One region of the Roseibium salinum genome, then DNA from elsewhere that is predicted to be linked to it. Evidence: predicted binding sites of a transcription regulator. Region 1 holds the regulator's gene; each other region holds the start of a gene.
What was found. Region 1 encodes LexA, which represses DNA repair genes until DNA is damaged. Its sites were predicted from a motif close to TGTTCNNNNTGTGTTCNG; they were not measured.

Region 2: a site for LexA is predicted at 1,409-1,426, ahead of ON753_RS15590 (PA0069 family radical SAM protein). Genes of this name have one in related genera too.
Region 3: a site for LexA is predicted at 2,869-2,886, ahead of ON753_RS05660 (ATP-dependent helicase). Genes of this name have one in related genera too.
Region 4: a site for LexA is predicted at 2,402-2,419, ahead of parE (DNA topoisomerase IV subunit B). Genes of this name have one in related genera too.

Annotation. Positions count from the first base shown of each region.
Region 1 covers NZ_JAPEVI010000003.1:997,470-1,002,453, reverse strand. The annotation lists gene ON753_RS09215 (acyl-CoA synthetase) at 93-1,673, shown strand; gene ON753_RS09210 (hypothetical protein) at 1,670-2,539, shown strand; gene lexA (transcriptional repressor LexA) at 2,664-3,374, shown strand; gene ON753_RS09200 (ComEC/Rec2 family competence protein) at 3,394-4,984, opposite strand, start outside.
Region 2 covers NZ_JAPEVI010000003.1:2,386,810-2,391,793, forward strand. The annotation lists gene moaB (molybdenum cofactor biosynthesis protein B) at 1-121, shown strand, start outside; gene ON753_RS15580 (GNAT family N-acetyltransferase) at 126-626, shown strand; gene ON753_RS15585 (glycosyltransferase) at 644-1,336, opposite strand; gene ON753_RS15590 (PA0069 family radical SAM protein) at 1,451-2,584, shown strand; gene ON753_RS15595 (ribonuclease HII) at 2,630-3,301, shown strand; gene ON753_RS15600 (F0F1 ATP synthase subunit B family protein) at 3,433-3,918, opposite strand; gene ON753_RS15605 (F0F1 ATP synthase subunit B) at 3,923-4,471, opposite strand; gene ON753_RS15610 (F0F1 ATP synthase subunit C) at 4,550-4,777, opposite strand; gene ON753_RS15615 (F0F1 ATP synthase subunit A) at 4,858-4,984, opposite strand, start outside.
Region 3 covers NZ_JAPEVI010000003.1:258,952-263,935, forward strand. The annotation lists gene ON753_RS05650 (hypothetical protein) at 43-330, opposite strand; gene ligA (NAD-dependent DNA ligase LigA) at 476-2,629, shown strand; gene ON753_RS05660 (ATP-dependent helicase) at 3,024-4,984, shown strand, end outside.
Region 4 covers NZ_JAPEVI010000003.1:1,289,488-1,294,471, forward strand. The annotation lists gene xth (exodeoxyribonuclease III) at 1-469, shown strand, start outside; gene ON753_RS10515 (tetratricopeptide repeat protein) at 1,051-1,893, opposite strand; gene parE (DNA topoisomerase IV subunit B) at 2,500-4,539, shown strand.

The DNA of each region.
Region 1 (4,984 bases):
GAACGGTCTCCATGGCGGTGCCGCTTGTCAAATCAGCCGCGCCCGGCCTAACGTCGCCGCAAAACACATTCTCCCGTGAGGACCTTACCCAGATGATGGAGCGATGTTCCAATCGAGTGGCCAATCTGGCGCATTTCCTGACCAGGAACGCCGCCCGCTGGCCGGACCGCCCGGCGATCGTCTGGGAGAACCGGACCTGGACGTGGGCGGAACTTGACGCCCGGGTCTCCGCCATCGCCCGCGCGCTGCACGCGCAATACGGTGTTTCAAAGGGTGACACTGTGCTGGTCCAGGCGCAGAACTCCAACCAGATGACCGAGATCATGCTTGCTGCCTTCCGCCTGGCGGCCGTGTGGGTGCCCTGCAACTTCCGCCAGGCACCGGACGAAACCGCCTATGCCGCCGCAAAGGCGAACGCCAAGGTCTTCGTCTGCGATGCAGAATTCAAACCCCAGGCCGAGGCCGTAACAAATTCCCGGCCCGACATGGCAGGCGTCATCAGCGTTGGCGAAAGTTCCTTCGGCGCCTCCTATGAAGACCTCGTCTCCGGTAACCTCGGCGAACGGTTTCCCAACGCTCCCGTCGAGTACAACGATCCCTGCTGGCTGTTCTTCACCTCCGGCTCCACCGGCCGCCCGAAGGCCGTGGTGCTTACGCATGGCCAGATCGGGTTCGTTGCCGTCAACTACATGGCCGACCTGCTGCCCGGCACGAGCGAGGTGGATGCCTCCCTGGTGATCGCGCCGCTCTCCCATGGGGCGGGCCTGCAGCTGATCGCACAACTGTCCACGGGAGCCGCGCATATCCTGATGCCGCGCGGCGGTTTCAGTCCGGCGGCCGCCTTCGAGCTGATCGAGACGCACAAGGTCAGCAATATGTTTACGGTCCCCACGATCGTAAAGCGCCTGGTCGAGGATCCGGCCGTCGACCGCTTCGATCACTCCAGCCTGCGCCATGTGATTTATGCGGGCGCTCCGATGTACCGGGAAGACCAGAAACGGGCTCTGGAAAAGCTTGGACACGTGCTGGTCCAGTACTACGGGCTCGGCGAAGTCACCGGCAACATCACCGTGCTACGGCCCCAGGACCATTTTCTGGAGGATGGACCGCAGGCGCGCATCGGCACGTGCGGGGTAGAACGCACGGGGATCGAGGTCAGCATTCAGGACGAGGACGGCACCCTGCTCGGTCCGCATGAGACGGGGGAAGTCTGCGTGGCAGGTCCTGCGGTCTGCGCCGGGTATCTGGAGGACGACGCAGCCAACGCCAAATCGTTCCGCAATGGCTGGTTCCGCACCGGCGACATCGGCAACATGGACGAACAGCGCTTTCTCTACCTAACCGGCCGCGCCTCGGACATGTACATCTCCGGCGGCTCGAACGTTTACCCGAAGGAGGTGGAGGAAGTGCTGCTCTCCCATCCGGCCATCTCCGAAGTCGCGATCCTCGGCATACCCGATCCTCACTGGGGCGAAGTCGGGCTCGCCGTTTGCGTGACGACGTCGGGAGAAGCGGCTGACCCGGGAAGCCTTGCGGAATTCCTCACCGGCAAGGTCGCACGCTACAAACTGCCCGCGCGTTATCTGTTCATCGACAAGATGCCGACCAGCGCCTATGGCAAGATCACCAAGAAGCTGGTGCGTGAATACCTGAGTGATCAAGGCCTGCTATGAGACGCCCGGCCCCCAAAACGCTCGCCGACATCCGGCATCCCGGCCCCCGGGCCACTAACCGGCGGCCGCATGCGCTGTGCCGCGCCGAAGCGGTCTCCCTTGAGATTGCGGCACGCCAGCCGCTGCTCGAAGCACTTGGCGCTTGGGCCGACCGGACCGGCCACAGCTCTGCTGTCTTCACGCTTCACGGCCTTTCGCTGGGGCCGTTCGACTATGTCATGCCGGACCGGGCGATCGATGACCGCCATGCCGCCTGGTACAGCGACACGAAATCTTCTCCAGGCGCGGTCCTGGAAGAGGCTGTCGCCATCCTCGGCCGCAGGGACGGCGCCTGGTTTGCCCATATCCATGCCTATTGGCAAGGCAATAACACGTACCACCTGGGCCACCTGCTGCCGCATACGCTGTGCGTTCATCAAACCTCCCGTGTTCACGGCTACGGACTGCGAGGCGCGCGGTTCGAGGCGCAGCCGGATCCGGAAACCGAGTTTACCCTGTTCAGGATCATGGAAGACCGGAACACGGCCGACGAAGCACCGCCCAATGCACTGATCGCAACGCTCGCCCCCTTCGAGGATCTTCACCACGGGATCTCGGAGTTGTGCCGTGAATTGGGATCGACCGCGGTCGACGTTCACGGGCTGGGAAGCCTCGCAGGCGCCGAATTCGAGTCCTCGGGTGCCATGACCGGCCTCATCTCGGAAATCCTGCTACAGCCGGGTGCCGGGCGTAAAAATCGCCCCGCCCTCGATCTGCCGATACGCTGTGTCGATCTTGACGGAAATCTACACTCGGGCCGGGTTCTCGCCGGACACGCACCGACACTTGTGACATGCGAGCTGCTGCTGACAGCCGACGACGGTTGATTGCGGCCTTTCCGCGGGCATTTTGCAGAACAGCAAGAGAACATTTACCCTTGCGGAACACAATAGGAACAGGTACTGTGTTCTTGATTTGTACCAGCCCATCACGTGGTCAGGGGAAGCCTATATGTTGACGCGCAAGCAGTATGAACTGCTCATGTTCATTCACGAAAGACTGAAGGAAACGGGAGTGCCGCCGTCTTTCGATGAAATGAAGGATGCGCTGGATCTGCGCTCCAAGTCCGGTATTCACCGGCTGATTACGGCACTGGAAGAACGCGGCTTCATCCGGCGGCTGCCGAATCGCGCAAGGGCGATGGAAGTTGTCCGCCTGCCCGACTCGATTGCACCGGGCCTTGGCGCCCCGCGCCCCCGCGGCAGTTTCTCGCCGGAAGTTATCGAAGGTTCTCTGGGCAAACGCGAAGCTCCAAAACCGGCACCTCAGCCGGTGAGCGGCGGCATGGAAATTCCCGTTATGGGCCGCATTGCCGCCGGCGTCCCGATCGAAGCCATTCAGAACCACAGCCATTCCATCACTGTGCCTCAGGAACTGCTCGGCAGCGGCGAGCACTATGCCCTGGAAGTGCGCGGTGATTCCATGATTGAAGCCGGTATTCTGGACGGTGACACGATTCTGATCCGCCGCGCGGATACCGCCGATAGCGGCGACATCGTTGTAGCGTTGGTGGATGAAGAGGAAGCGACGCTGAAGCGCCTGCGCAAGAAGGGCGCGTCGATCGCGCTTGAGGCGGCGAACCCTGCCTATGAGACCCGGATCTTCGGCCCCGGCCGTGTTCGTGTGCAGGGCCGTCTGGTTGCCCTGTTCCGCCAGTATTGATCCGAGGGCTCGTTGAGCGCTACCGGCCGGACGTATCGAGCCGCTGCCGCAAGCTTGTCCTTGTAACGGTACCCGGCCGATGCCAGGGCCGCGGCGGATCGGGAAGTGCGTATATGACCTTGCTGATTGCCGGTTTTCCGGTCCTGCCTGGCAGCTTTCCGTCATCCGGGCTTGCTTGCGCCGCACCGCGCCCTGGCGGCGGCGTTTCATTGGTTTGGATCTCCCGCGACAGCCATATCGATACCGCCCCCTTCTTCTGACGCATATCCCCTTGCAGAATGACGCTGGCGCGGCAATCCGGCGGCACGATCAGGTCGGTCACGATAATATCGGCATAAAGACAATCCGCCGGCAGGGCCTGCGCCGTTCGCGGCAGACTGATTGCCAGAGGCAACGTCGCACCACCGGTATCCTCCCCGCTCCGGTCCGCATGGGCCAGGACCACGCAGCCGTCGCGATCGCATCGCCGTTGAGGCGATTTCATCGTACGCGATCCAATCGCGCCAGCCGGAACCCCTTCCCGCTGCATCCAGATCTCTCCCACGAATGACTGACGCCCGGATGAAAGCCGCAGCAGTCCGGACCCGTCCCTGGCGGCAACGCGGCTGCCCGTGGCTGCGATCTGAATATCGGGCGGCCGCATCACCACAATGGAAATGAGCGCTGCGCCAAGAGGCGCCAGCGCATAAAGGCGCCGCCAGCCGGGAAGCAGAAGACTTGCAAACAGCGCCGAGACAAGCAGAACCGCCGAAATTCCGCTCAAGGCGCCAACCGCTCCCGCACCGTCACTGAGAGCCGCCGTAAAGGCCGCGATCTTGAGCAGCAGTGAGAGGCCGAGAGCCATGAGGGTCAGCGGAAACGCGGATAGACCCAGCGGCATCAGAACCAGGGCCAGCACACCCATCGGCATGACGAGCAGCGAGAAAATCGGCATGCCGAGCAGATTGCCCAACACGCCGTAGGGCGCGATACGGCCAAAGTGGTGCGCGCCGATAATCCCGGTGGCAAGTCCGGCCACCAGCGCAGTGACGAAGAGGCCTGCAATCCACTTGGCGAGGAATTGAAGAAATCGGCGTCCGCGTCCCGCAGCCCGGCGGTCGTTGAAATGCCACGATCTGTCTCTTCCCCGCCATATCTCGTAAACCGCCACAAGACAGATGACGGCGGCGAACGACATTTGAAAACCGGGAAAGAACAACCGCTCCGGCGCAACCAGCAGAAGGAACAGGCCCGCAAGCGCAACGCTGCGCAGCGTCAGGCCGCGGCGACCGACAAATATGCCCAGAAACACGAGGGAGATCATCAGGAACGACCGCTGGGTCGCAACAGCAGCGCCGGAGATGAGCAGATACGCAACGGCGGCCGCGAGGGCAGCAACAGCGGCCCATTTGTGTATTGGCCAGCGCAGGGCCAGCGGGGGAAACAGCGCCAGGAACAGCAGTACCGCGCCGTAGGCACCGCCGGCGAAAAGCGCCATGTGGAGACCTGAAATGGCCAGAATATGCGCGAGCCCTGCCGCGCGCAGGTCTTCTTCCTGCGCCTCGCTGATGCCGCCGCGGTCGCCGACCAGCAAGGCGATGATGAGCGCCGTTTCAGGACTGTCCGGCAGA
Region 2 (4,984 bases), 1.4 Mb from region 1:
GGACGCCTGGGACGGCATCCTGAAGTGGCAGCTCGACTACCGGCATATGCCGTGCAATTTCGTCGAGATCATGCCGCGGCTCGACGAGCACCTCAAACGCGGCAAGCTGCGGGAAGCCTGAAGCGATGACTTTTATCGTCCGTGCCAGCGCTCCGGAAGACAGCGACGCGGTCTCCGGCCTGCTCCTGAAGAGCTACTCCGAACTGCTCCGCACGGCTTATGAGGCGCAGGTCCTGGAAAAAGCCCTGCCGCTGATCACCACCGCGCGCCCCGACCTTCTGAGCTGCGGCAGCTACTATGTGGCCGAAACCGGCGACGGGCGAATTGTCGGAGCCGGCGGCTGGACCAGACATTCTCCCACCGGACGCAATGAAACCGCCACCAACGGCAATATCCGTCATTTCGCCACCGACCCGGATTTTGCCCGCAAGGGCATTGGCCGGACACTGATGGCGCAATGTATCGAAGAGGCCTCGAAGGCCGGCCTTGCTGAGCTCAACTGCTACTCGACTCTCAACGGCGAGAGCTTTTATGCCGCCTGCGGGTTTGAGTCGGTGGAAGACTTCCCGATCGAGCTGCCGGGCGGGGTCGTATTTCCCTCGGTCCGGATGGTGAGAAAGCTTTAGGGTATGGCCCCAGCCGGCTACCCGTGAAGCTTGACCGCCAGCCTTGCCGGAAGGCGCAGGGTGCCGACGCAAAAGCGGGCGAGCGACTGGCGCAGGCGGGATACGCGTCCCTCGCGCTCCGGTGCACCGCTGGAAACCGCCGCCGCCCGCAAGAAGACTATCCTGCTCCGGCCGATGCGCTTGGCGATGTCGAGGTCTTCCAGTTCCGGCAACGGCCGGTGGCCGCCGACGACCTGGTAGAACTGACGGGAGATCAGGAGCCCCTGATTGCCGTAGGGCATGCCGAGGAGCTGGGACCGGAGGGCGGCGACGGATTCGCTCACCCTGGCGCTCAGGCCGAAGGCCTCATGACGCATCCGGAAGCTGGCCGCTGTCCGGGGACCGTTTGGCGCTCTCATCGCCCGCTCGATAAAGGCCTGGGCTTCATGATGCCAGCCCGCTTCCAGCAGCGAGTCGGGCTGCAGGAACAGCAGCCATTCGCCCCGCCTTGCCAGCGACGCCCCATGGGCAAGCCTTACGCTTCGCGGCGCATCCATGCTCACCCATTCGCAGCCGGCCGCGTCTGCGACCTGTTCGGTGTGGTCTGAAGATCCTCCATCCACGACGATCACTTCGCGGACCACGCCTTCGGCCGCAGCCGGCACCAGGGCCGCCAACGCGTGCACCAGGCCGGTTTCTGAGTTTCTTGTCGGAATAATGACACTGATCATGTTCCGGAGTTTTACATGAAATAATTCGGAAGTGCGAGCCAGGGGGCTTGTTAAAGCGCGGGGATGAGCTAGTGTTCCTGTTATGTTCTATTCCTCATCTCGCGACAGGCTCTCATGAGTGGCGCAACACGATCTCCCGGCGCAGTTCCGGACATCCAGGACCTCGAGCAGGCCCCTCGCCGCCTGGCCGAGGACCGCAGGCGCGGCCGCGGCGCGGCTCTCAACAAGAGCGGCCGGTTCGAGCCGCTTGGCCGTGAAAGCTTCGATGACGGCTGGGACAGCCTGGAAGACCTGCCGCCACTCAAGACGACGGTACAGGAGGAGCGCGCGCGCACGATCATCACGCGCAACGAGTCGCCCGACATTTCCTTCGACCGCTCGATAAACCCTTACAGAGGCTGCGAGCACGGCTGCATCTATTGCTTTGCACGGCCGAGCCACGCCTATATGGGGCTGTCCCCGGGCCTCGATTTCGAAACGCGGCTGTTCGCCAAGCCGAATGCCGCCGAACTCCTGGAGCGGGAACTTTCCAGGCCGGGCTATGTCCCGCGCGCGATTGCCATCGGCACCAACACCGATCCCTATCAACCGCTGGAGCGCCGCTACACATTGATGCGGGAGATCCTGGAGGTGCTGGAAAACTGCGCCCATCCCGTGGCGATCGTGACCAAGTCCGCGCTGATCACCCGGGACATCGACATCCTGTCGCGCATGGCCGAGCGCAACCTCGTCAAGGTCGCCTTGTCGATCACCACTCTCGACACCAAACTATGCCGGGCAATGGAGCCCCGGGCCTCCGCGCCGCACAAGCGCCTCGGCGCGGTCCGAGCCCTGTCGGCGGCCGGCATCCCGACGTCCGTCATGATGGCGCCGGTCATTCCCGCCCTGACGGACAGCGAGATCGAGAGACTGCTGGAAACCGCGGCCGAGCACGGGGCGACGGAGGCCGCCTACATCCTGCTGCGGTTGCCGCTGGAAGTTTCCGAACTTTTCCGCGACTGGCTGCTGCGCGAACGCCCGGGGCAATACCGCCATGTGATGAACCTGATCCGCGCGATGCGCGGCGGCAAGGATTATGACGCCAAATGGGGAGAACGGATGCGCGGCCGGGGACCTTACGCCGACCAGATCTCCAAACGGTTTTCCCTTGCAGCCAAACGGTTCGGTCTCAACCTGCGCCGCAAAAAACTGAACACGGACGACTTCATCCAGCCGCAAAAAGGTGGTGTGCAACTGTCCCTTTTTTGAAGATCCTGCTTGCGGAAACGGGCCGTCAACGGCAGGGTGCGGCCCATGGCCGACAGTCTTTCCCTCTTCGACCTTGCCTTTCCCGATAGCCCTGACCCTGCGCTGGAACGCGACCACGCGGCCGGTTTCAAGGGCCTCTTGTGCGGTGTGGACGAGGCCGGGCGGGGCCCCTGGGCCGGTCCCGTGGTCGCGGCGGCGGTGATCCTGGATTACGACCGCATCCCCGAAGGACTGAACGACTCCAAGCTGCTCACGCAAGAAAGACGCGAAGACCTCTATGAGAAAATTCTGCTCAGCGGCCACGTCTCCGTCGCCAGCGCCTCTCCCGCCACGATCGACAGGCTGAACATTCGCGGCGCGACGCTTGCGTCCATGGTCCGGGCGGTCAACGGGCTGGTCAGGATCCCGGACTATGTGCTGGTCGACGGGCGGGATGTTCCTGCGGGTCTGAAGCAGCCGGGCCAGGCGCTCGTCAAGGGAGACGGCCGATGCCTGTGCGTCGCCGCCGCCTCGATCGTCGCCAAGGTCACGCGGGACCGGATGATGGTGGCACTGGAAAAGCTTGTCCCCGGCTACGGATCTCGCGCAGCACAAGGGCTACGGCGTGCCGCAGCACCAGACGGCGCTCGACAGGCTGGGACCGTCCCAGTATCACCGCATGTCGTTCAGGCCGGTGAGGCTGGCTGCGGGAGTCCCGGATTAGGCGGCCGCCTATAACCCGTCGCTTCTGAGCAATCCGAGACAGGCTCCGCCCTGCACCTCGCGCCCTGCCCTCTCCCGGGTTTCTCCTGCCAACAAAAAAGCGGCCCTGAAAGGCCGCTTTTCGAAAAGTTATTGTGAGAACCGGGTCAGTTCAGCCGTTCTTTCACTTGAGCAATGCTCTTGGAAAGAATGTCGTCGGCGACCTTGTCCTTGACCTTGGCAGAGAGGATCTGTTCTGCCGCGGCAACCGCGACGTCGGCAGCCTTGGCGCGGACTTCGGCGATCGCCTGGGTTTCGGCCTGGGCGATCTTTTCTTCCGCGGCCTTCGAACGCCGGGCCATCATCTCTTCCAGCGCCTGGTTGGTTTCCAGCGTCAGGCGTTCGGCTTCCGTGTTTGCTTCGGCGATGATGGCCTCGGCCTCAGCTTCGGCCGCGTGGCGCTTGCGCTGGTATTCCGACAGGAGCGCTTGGGCTTCTTCACGCATCCGGCGTGCTTCTTCCAGATCCTTGCGGATGGAATCGGCACGGCTGTCCAGAGCACTGCCGATCTTGCCCGGGACCTTGACGTAGGCGATCAGGGCAAAGAACAGGATGAGACCGATCAGGGCCCAAAAAGTAGCGTCCATGATGATCTCCTCAGTTCATAGCCGTCTTGAGCGCCTTGGTCAGATCGGTCTTGGTCGGAGCCTTGCCAATCAGCTTCTCGACGAGCGCTGAGGTGGTTTCTCCGGCAATGTCGCCAATCTGGGACAGGGCCTCGTTCTTGATCCCGGTAATATGCGCTTCTGCGGCTTTCAGCTTCTCGCTCAGCTCGGCTTCCGCCTTTTCGCGGCGAGCTTCCTGATCGGCCTTCAGCTTGGCTCGCGTGTCATGGGCGATGCCATGCGCCTTGTTTCGGGCTTCGGCCAGAGCCTGTTCATAGGCCGCGATCGCTGCGTCGGTTTCTTCCTTGAGGCGGTTGGCCTCGGAAAGATCACCGGCGATGCGGTCCTTGCGGTCTTCCAGGATACCGGCAATCCGGGGCACAGCCACGTTCTTCATGATCCAGTAGAAGAAGCCGAAGGTAATGGCCAGCCACAGGATCTGTGAAGAATAGGTGGTCGCGTCGAAGGGCGGAAACCCAGCGCCGTGTTCTTCCGACGGAATATGAAGTTCCGTGTTCGTGTTTTCGGCGTTGCTTGCCATGTCCTATCTCCAAAATCCGGTTGGGCGGCGGTGCCGCCGCCCCCGGAGTCGCGTCAGATATCTCTGGGAATGAGAGACTTAGACGGCGAAGAGCAGGAGAAGAGCGATAAGCAGGGAGAAGATGCCCAGAGCTTCGGTAACGGCGAAGCCGAACACCAGACGGCCGAACTGACCGTCAGCAGCTGTCGGGTTGCGCAGAGCGCCGTTCAGGTAGTTACCGAAGATGGTGCCGAGTGCGATAGCTGCGCCACCCATGCCGAGGCATGCGATACCAGCGCCGATGTATTTTGCTGCTTCTGCTTCCATGACACGTGCTCCTAATAGTGTTTTGCAGATTTCAGATTTTTCCAAGCAGCAGCTTCAGGCCGCCGCAAGAAGGGGATTGCCTAGTGTGACGGGTGAAGAGCGTCGTTGAGATACATGCAGGTCAGGACCGTGAATACGTAGGCCTGCAGGAAGGCGACGAGGAACTCCAGCGCGGTCAGCGCGACCGTCATACCGAGCGGAAGAATT
Region 3 (4,984 bases), 740 kb from region 1:
CGAAGCCTCCCGCCGCATTCACGCATCTGTGCGTAAGAAAACTTACTGCCCGTCTGCCGGCGTAGCCGGCTCGGGTGCTGCGGGTTCGGGTGCAGCAGGTTCGACACCCGTCCCGGAGCCGGAATCCGTATCGCCCGCCGGTGCGGTTCCGCTGTCCGTGCTCGGGGCGTTCATTTCAATGCTGACGCTGTCGCCCGTGCCAAAGTAGCCGTTCGCATAGAGCACTCCACCGATAATCAACACCACTATCAGGGCACCGGCGATAAACCATCCGGCACCACTGCCGCTCGATTTTTCGACATAGTGGGTTTCGCGGTCATGTTCAGCCATTTCGACCTCCTGAGTCTTCCGGCAAGTCCGACAGTAAATGTTACAGTTGGCGCATGAACGCTTGAGCACACGGATAGGTTCCGCTATCCGATTGAAACCGGTTATCAAATCCGCTCCATCCGCTGACATAATCCGTGAAGACATCATGACCGACACCTCAACCGCCCAGATCGATGTTACCGACCTCACCCTGGAAGAAGCGCAGGTTGAGCTGAAACGGCTGGCAGCCGAAATCGCGGAGCATGACCGGCGCTACCATCAGGAAGATGCGCCGAGTATTTCCGATGCGGACTATGATGCTCTCAGGCGCCGCAATTCGGAAATCGAGGCCCGCTTCCCGAACCTCATCGTGCCTGAAAGCCCGTCCGCCCGGATCGGGGCGGCTCCCGCGTCCGGATTCGGCAAGATCACGCACCGCGTGCCCATGCTGTCTCTCGACAATGCCTTCAGCGACGACGACGTGCGGGACTTTGTCGGCCGGGTGCGAAGGTTCCTGAAGCTCGATCCGCTGATGGGCACGCTTGCGGTGACGGCGGAGCCAAAAATCGACGGCCTGTCCCTGTCCCTGCGCTATGAGAACGGCAAGCTGGTCCATGCCGCCACGCGGGGCGACGGCACAACGGGCGAAAACGTGACCGAGAATGCAAAGACCATCAAGGACATACCGGTGACGCTCTCGGGCAGCGTTCCGGAGGTTGTGGAAGTGCGCGGCGAAGTCTACATGGCGCACAAGGATTTTCAGGCGCTGAACGAACGGATGGCCGCCAATGGCGGCAAGATCTTCGCCAATCCGCGCAACGCCGCTGCCGGGTCCCTTCGCCAATTGAAACCCGAAATCACCGCCTCGCGGCCGCTGAGATTCTTTGCCTATTCCTGGGGCGAAATGAGCGACATGCCGGAAGACACGCAATCCGGCATGGTCAGCCAGCTCGAGGCCTGGGGGTTTCAGGTCAATCCGCTCATGAAACGCTGCGAAACCGTGGAAGAACTCATTGCCGTCTACCACTCCATCGAAGAGGGGCGGGCACAGCTCGACTACGACATCGACGGGGTCGTCTACAAGGTTGACCGGCTCGACCTGCAGGAGCGCCTGGGCTTCGTCTCCCGCTCGCCGCGCTGGGCGATCGCCCACAAGTTCCCGGCGGAGCAGGCCTATACCATCCTCAACGAGATCGAGATCCAGGTCGGCCGTACCGGGGCCCTGACGCCCGTTGCCAAACTGGAGCCGATCACGGTCGGCGGTGTGGTGGTTTCCAACGCGACCTTGCACAACGAGGACTATATCAAGGGCATCGGCCAGGATGGCGAACCGATCCGGGAGGGCAAGGATCTGCGCATCGGTGACACGGTGAAAATCCAGCGCGCGGGCGACGTCATTCCGCAGATCGTCGATGTCGATCTGGAAAAACGCCCCGAGGGCGCCAGCCCCTACGAGTTTCCGACCGTTTGTCCTGCCTGCGGCAGCCACGCGGTGCGCGAGGAGAACGAGAAGACCGGCCGCGTCGATGCGGTGCGCCGCTGCACCGGTGGGCTGATCTGCCCCGCGCAGGCAACGGAAAAGCTGAAGCACTTCGTGTCTCGCAATGCCTTCGACATCGAAGGATTCGGCGACAAGCAGGTGGATGCCTTCTACAGGGACGGCCTGGTCATGTCCCCCGCGGACATCTTCACCCTGGAAGAACGCGACAAGCGCAGCCTCACGAAACTGCGCAACCGTGAGGGTTGGGGCGCCGTTTCGGCGCAGAACCTGTTCGAGGCCATCAATGCCCGTCGCGAGATCGACCTCCACCGCTTCATCTTCGCGCTCGGCATCCGCCATGTCGGCGAGGGCAATGCCAAGCTGCTGGCGCGGGCCTACGGCTCCTGGGACGCATTCTACGCGGCGATGAAGGCTGCTCACGACCCGGACGGCGAGGCCTATGCCGAGCTCAACGACATCGACGGCATCGGCCGGATCGTTGCCGATGCTCTGGTGGAGTTCTTCGCGGAACAGCACAACCGGGAACAGCTTGAGGCGCTGCTCGAGCAGGTGACGCCGAAGGAAGCCGAAAAGATCGACGCCTCCGGTTCTCCCGTCGCCGGCAAGACGGTGGTCTTCACCGGTTCCCTGGAACGCATGACCCGGGACGAGGCCAAGGCCATGGCCGAACGCTACGGGGCCAAGGTATCCGGCTCGGTCTCCGCGAAGACCGATCTGGTCGTGGCGGGTCCGGGTGCCGGATCGAAACTGAAAAAGGCGCAGGATCTGGATATCGACGTGATTTCCGAGGACGACTGGTTCGATCTGGTCGGGGCGTGAGGGTTCCCCGAACCTGTCGTTGTCGTCCCGGTTTGGCGTTGGCGAGGACAGGAGGTCCGCCAACCCCGTCCGTTGATCCGAAAGCGCCCGGCATTATCCGGTCCCAGCGTGCAGGGATGACAATCCGGTGGACTATCGTTAGAGCTGGGGGTGTGGGCTTCTGAAGCTTCGCCAAGGACATGGGCGCGGCATCTCTTGTCCCCACCAAATCCCGCTATCCGGCCTCGCCAGCGCCGGGTTGTTGCTATATTGTTCTCAGCCGAGTATCTGCTCCGCATTGTGTTTGCGTGCAGACCTGACGCCAGAACTGATTTAGATCGATCAACCCGTCTGCTTTTGCGCGCGCACCTGAAAGCAGGTTGATCTGGAGCTCTAAGAACCGGACCAGTGAACCATGGCAGACCCGAACGGGTATGACGATTCATTCGACGATCCCTTTCAGCCGGTCGGCACACGGATAGAGTCCGCGCCCGTGCCGGCGAGGCGGGAAGGCGGGATTGCCGCGCGGGCCATGGCGGCACGGGGAGCGCCCTCCGATTATCTTGCCGGTCTCAACCCGGAGCAGCGCCAGGCCGTGGAAACGACGGAAGGGCCGCTTCTGGTGCTGGCCGGGGCCGGCACTGGCAAGACCCGGGTCCTGACGACGCGCATCGCCCATATCCTGGCGACCGGCCGGGCGCGGCCGTTCGAAATCCTGGCGGTGACCTTTACCAACAAGGCCGCGCGGGAGATGAAGGAACGCATTGCGGGCTTTGTCGGCGGCAATGTGGAGGGCATGGCCTGGCTCGGCACGTTCCACTCCATCTGCGTCAAGATCCTGCGCAAACATGCCGAGCTTGTCGGCCTGAAATCCAGTTTCTCCATTCTCGACACGGACGACCAGATCCGCCTGATCAAGCAGATCATCCAGGCCGAGGGGCTGGACGACAAGCGCTGGACGGCACGCGCCTTCGCCGGCATTCTCGACGGCTGGAAGAACCGGGCGCTCGGTCCGGAGGACATTGCGGAAGGCGAGGCGCGGGCGTTTGCAAACGGCAAGGGCCGCAAGCTCTACCGCGAGTATCAGGAGCGCCTGTCGATCCTGAATGCCGCGGATTTCGGCGATCTGCTGCTGCATGTGATCACGCTGTTCAAGAAGCACCCCGATGTCCTGAAGGACTACCAGCGCCGCTTCCGCTACATGCTGGTGGACGAGTATCAGGATACCAACGTTGCGCAGTATCTGTGGCTGCGTCTGCTCGCCCAGGGCAATCCCAATGTCTGCTGTGTCGGCGACGACGACCAGTCGATCTATGGCTGGCGTGGGGCGGAGGTCGACAACATCCTGCGCTTCGAGCATGACTTCAAGGGCGCGACAGTCATCCGCCTGGAGCGCAATTACCGCTCGACCAGCCACATCCTGGCGGCGGCATCCCATCTGATCTCCTTCAACGAGGGCCGGCTCGGCAAGACGCTTTTCACGGATTTTTCGGAACCCGACCACGATCTGGTGTCGGTCGCCTCCGTGTGGGATTCCGAAGAAGAAGCCCGGACGATCGGCGAGGAAATCGAAGCGCTGCAGACCAAGGGCCATTCTCTCAACGAGATGGCGGTTCTGGTGCGCGCCTCCTTCCAGATGCGCTCGTTCGAAGATCGTTTCGTCACCCTCGGTCTCAACTATCGGGTCATCGGCGGTCCGCGCTTTTACGAGCGCCTGGAAATCCGCGATGCCATGGCCTATTTCCGCTGCGTCGTGCAGCCGTCTGACGATCTCGCCTTCGAGCGGATCGTCAACACGCCGAAACGGGGCCTGGGCGAGGCCACGATCAAGCTGGTGCACGGGGTCGCCCGGGCCGAGCGCATCCCGCTCATGCAGGCGGCCAGCCAGTTGATCGACACGGAAGAACTGAAGCCCAAGCCGCGCAATGCGCTGAAAAACGTGCTCGACAATTTCGACCGCTGGCGGCGCCAGCTGGAGCAGATGAAACATACCGAGTTGGCTGAAATCATCCTGGACGAAAGCGGTTACACGGAAATGTGGCGTCAGGACCGCTCCGCCGAAGCGCCCGGGCGGCTCGACAACCTGAAGGAACTGATCCGCTCGATGGACGAGTTCGAATCCATGACCGGGTTCCTGGAGCATATCTCCCTGGTGATGGACCGGGACAGCGCCGATGCGACGGATGCCGTGTCGATCATGACGCTGCACTCCGCCAAGGGGCTGGAATTCGACACCGTCTTTCTGCCGGGCTGGGAAGAGGGGCTGTTCCCGCACCAGCGCTCGCTCGACGAGAGCGGCCGGGCGGGGCTGGAGGAAGAGCGCCGCCTTGCCTATGTCGGCATTACCCGTGCCAAGAAGCGCGCCAAGATCTATTT
Region 4 (4,984 bases), 290 kb from region 1:
CGGCTGCCTCTATCTTCCGAACGGCAATCCGCTCGGGACGGAAAAGTTTTCCTACAAGCTGAAGTGGATGGAGCGGCTGATCGCCCATGCGGAAAGGCGGCTCTGTGAGGAAACGCCGTTTGTGCTGCTAGGCGACTACAATGTCATTCCCGACCCCATCGATGCGAAAAATCCGGAAAACTGGCTGGACGATGCGCTCTACCAGTCGGAAAGCCGCGAGAGGTTCCGCGCCCTCACCCACCTTGGCCTGACAGAAGCCGTGCGCGCCTGCACGGAGGCTGGAGATATGTACACGTTCTGGGACTACCAGGCCGGCGCCTGGCAGAAGAACAACGGCATCCGCATCGACCATATCCTGATGTCACCCCAGGCGACCGACCGGTTGGCCGGTTGCGGCATCGACAAGCATGTCCGCAGTTGGGAGAAACCTTCCGATCACGTTCCGGTCTGGGTGAAGCTGGCGGCATAAGCGACGGCCTAAAAGCTTACACCACGCAAGGGCCGACTGCTCTGCGCGCTATACAGGATTTGCGCAGCACGGGTTGCGTGATAGTCTTCAGCGAAATGGGATAACGGAGCGCCGCAAGATGTCCGCCAAGGCGACATGCGGACCTGAGACGCCGGCAACCAGCCAATTCGCCGGACAGGTACTGTCGACCCTCACGCACAAGTACTGCGCCGGACTGCTGGTTTTTTCAGCAACGCTGGCCGTGGCCGCGGCCGCTATGGGCCAGACGGTGCCCTGCACCTGCAGATACAAGGGCGAGGATTACGGTCTCGGGGATTCCATTTGCCTGAGAAGTCCGGATGGATTGCGAATGGCCACCTGTTCGATGATCCTGAACAACACGTCCTGGCAATTCAGCAATGCGCCCTGCCCAGTCACGAGTCCGGAGCCGCAGGACAGACCCGATCCCGACAACGCGCATCTTGTGACGCCCGGCGCAGCCGCCGGGAGAGACACAGCTCTCTTGAGACCGGCGCAATAAACCGCAGACCCCGGGAAGTTGCCTGATCCAGCCCGTTCGGCGTTCAGCGAAAAGCGAGGTCCTACTGGGAGGTCGTCAACTGTTGTGCGGTCTGCATGTCCGGCCGGTTTTTCTGGAGCCAGGCGTCGGCCAGCGAACGGGCCGTCTGCCTGATCGGTTCGGACGACAGCGCGAAATACTGTTCGTGCAAGTCGCGGATCCAGCCGGCATCCGAGCCAACCGCCTGATCCTGCGCCACTGTCATCCACATCAGGCCACGGGCCTTCTTCTTGTCAGACGTTCCAAGCGTGTAAAGGGTCTCGCCCAACCGTGCCTGCGCGCCCACATGCCCCTTCAGCGAGGCAAGATTGAACCAGCGGACAGCCATTCTCGTATTGCTGCCCTGATACATCCGGCCAAGTTCGTACTGGGCGTCCGCGTCGCCGAAATAAGAGGCTGCGTGCGTAAAGATCTGGCGCGCCCGTCCTTCGTCCTTGTCAACCGCCCCTTCGATACCGGTAAGGTAGTAGGAGCCAAGCGCAACAAATGCGCTGGCGACAAACGGCGCATCCGGTGCATCCGGCCGGTCTTCGCCGTGTTCGCGCACGATCTGGCTGTAATACTCGAACGCCTTGAGATCGTCTTCCTTGACGCCGTCGCCCTTGGAATACATCTCGCCAAGTTTCCAGGCGGCCATCGATTGACCGTTTTCGGCAGCGTATCTCAGAGAACTGATCGCTGCTGTCTTGTCGCCCGCGTAATACTGACGTGCTCCGGCTCTGAGGGCCTCGGTCGGGGAAAGGTTCGGCAGCCCGATCGGGTTGCCTGAAACCGGCTTGCCGTCGAACGCCGCTGATGGGGCCGCTGCGGTAACCATCAGCAAAACACCAAGCACCGTTGCAGCCTTGCCAAGACCTTGACGCATAACGTTCTTCGTTTCCATCCCAGTTGCACTATTATCCGCCGGCCACATGCTATCGCTCCGACGGTCGATCTGTTCGATCTCGTTGTCTGTTGGCGCCTTGCGCATTTTGGTATCTCTTCGACCCGCGAGACCACGCTCGCTGGGTCCGTAAGTATCACTGTGGCCAATCAATTCGGCCTAAGTTGGGCCATTCCGCGCCCAAATCAGACCTTTTTCCAGGATCCTTAACGCAGATCCTGCGATCGGGCCCCAAGCCCGCATCCGGCGGCTTTCCGGATATTAGTGTAACGGGTGGCGGGCAAACATGGCCGAACATGGGCACGAGCTTCAATCACAGGCCCGTCGAATGACTCTTTCGGGAACTGTTGCGGAATTGGCACATTTTTCCTCCCTTTCTCCGAGCGGACTGCCCGACATTTGATCACAGACGGGTTGATGATGTGTTTCCGGATGCCCATTTTCCGCCTCCGCTTGTTGAAAACGGGGGCTTTGGACCAAACCCCTTTCCCGTTCTATGTTTGTACTTCAAACTGAGGCGTGATTCGGTGTAGGTAACAGCGCTGAAATCCGAAAAATGACAGTCCAACACCTTTCAGGCGATATGGAATGAGCGCAAAAGACGATCTATTTGCAGGCAACGCGGCGAGACCCCTCACACAGGACAATCCCGCGCCCGTCCCGCAAAAGCAGCGTTCAGTGACGCCTGTTTCCGTCCCGGACGACTACTCGGCGGCGGATATCGAAGTGCTCGAGGGGCTGGAGCCCGTTCGGCGCCGGCCGGGCATGTATATCGGCGGCACCGATGAGAAGGCCCTGCATCACCTTTTCGCCGAAGTCATCGACAACTCCATGGACGAGGCGGTGGCCGGTCACGCGACCTGGATAGATGTCGCGCTGTCGGCGGACGGATTTCTTTCCGTCACCGACAACGGCCGGGGCATTCCGGTCGACCCGCACCCCAAGTTCAAGGACAAGTCCGCCCTCGAAGTCATCATGACGACGCTGCATGCGGGCGGCAAATTCGACAGCAAGGTGTATGAGACATCCGGCGGCCTGCACGGCGTGGGCATTTCGGTGGTCAATGCCCTTTCCGAAGAACTCGTCGTCGAAATCGCGCGAAGCAGGAAGCTCTACCGTCAGACCTTCCGCCGCGGTCAGCCGCAGGGCGCTCTGGAACTGATCGGCGACACGCAAAACCGCCGGGGCACACTGGTTCGCTTCAAGCCCGATGAGCAGATTTTCGGCAAAGGCGCGAAGTTCCAGCCCGCCCGCCTGCTGAAAATGGCGCGCTCAAAGGCCTATCTGTTCGGCGGCGTGGAAATCCGCTGGCGCTGCGACCCCGCGATGCTGTCGGAAAAGGACGAGACACCGGCGGAAGCCGTTTTCCATTTCCCGGGAGGCCTGCGGGACTTTCTGGCAGAAAAACTGACCAAGGAGCGCCGCGTCGTTGAAGAGGTTTTTGCGGGGCGCACCGACAAGACCGGCAAACACGGCTCGGTGGAATGGGCTGTCAGCTGGTTTGCCGGCGATGGTTTCGTCAATTCCTACTGCAACACGGTCCCGACGCCGGAGGGCGGCACCCACGAAGCCGGGTTCCGCTATGCCCTGCTCCGCGGCCTGAAGGCCTATGGCGAACTGACCAACAACAAGAAGGCGGCCATCATCACCGGCGACGACGTGATGACATCCGCCGGTGGCATGCTGTCCGTTTTCATTCGGGAACCGGAGTTTGTCGGTCAGACCAAGGACAGGCTTGCCACCAACGAGGCGACCCGGATCACGGAAACCGCTGTCCGCGATGCCTTCGACCACTGGCTGACAGCCTCGCCCAACCAGGCCAACCGGCTTCTGGAGTGGGTTCTGGACCGCGCCGAGGAACGCCTGCGGCGCCGGCAGGAAAAGGACGTCGCCCGCAAGACGGCCGTGCGCAAGCTGCGCCTGCCGGGTAAACTCGCCGACTGTTCCGCAAACCAGTCGGAAGGGACCGAACTCTTCATCGTCGAGGGCGATTCTGCAGGAGGCTCCGCCAAACAGGCGCGCAACCGCGCCAAACAGGCCGTTCTTCCACTGCGCGGAAAGATCCTCAACGTCGCCAATGCCGGCCGGGACAAACTGGTCGCGAACCAGCAACTGTCCGATCTCGTTCAGGCCCTCGGCTGCGGTACTCGCTCGCACTACAAGGATGCGGATCTGCGATACGAAAAGATCATCATCATGACGGATGCCGACGTTGACGGAGCTCATATCGCATCGCTGCTGATTACGTTCTTTTATCGCGAAATGCCCGAACTCATCCGCCTGGGGCACCTCTATCTTGCCGTCCCGCCACTCTACCGGCTCAGCCAGGGAGGGAAGACGCTTTACGCCCGGGATGACGCCCACAAGGATGAGCTCATGGAGACGGAATTCAAGGGTAGAGGCAAGGTCGAAATCGGCCGGTTCAAAGGCCTCGGCGAAATGCTTCCCGCTCAGTTGAAAGAGACCACCATGGACCCGACCCGGAGGTCTCTTCTCAAGGTCGATGTTGCCGAAGCGGCGATCGCGGAAACGAATGATGCCGTCGAACGCCTCATGGGCAACAAGCCGGAGGCGCGTTTCCGGTTCATTCAGGAAAATGCGGAATTCGCCATAGATCTGGATATCTGACGCTCTGACCGGCGAGTTGATCCTGTTGCCAGCTGTCAGGTGGACGAATGGCGCCGGTTTGGAGCTGCTCCGAAGCGGTCCGGATTGGCTCCGGACGGGTTTTCGGCCGCGTCTGCCTTGAATTTGCGCTCGGCGCCCACATCTATCAAACGTGCATCCGCTTTCCTTTGCAGGGCGCCGCAAGGCTGTTGGTGAACCATTCACTGGCAGGCAGTTGTTCCTTCGTAATCATGAACGTTCGCGAGCCGGGAATTCAGGCTTGACCCTTCCTGTTCTTGAAAAAACCGGATGCGTCAAATAGAGGCAGGATCTCAGTATCGTACACTGATTTTCGCAACTGACTTCATAGTGTTGAAGTTGCTCTATTAACTGATCTGGCAAAAGTTACGAAGAAATACTCGACTTTCTTTGCATTCTACCTCATGAACGCATTGACACTTGAGCA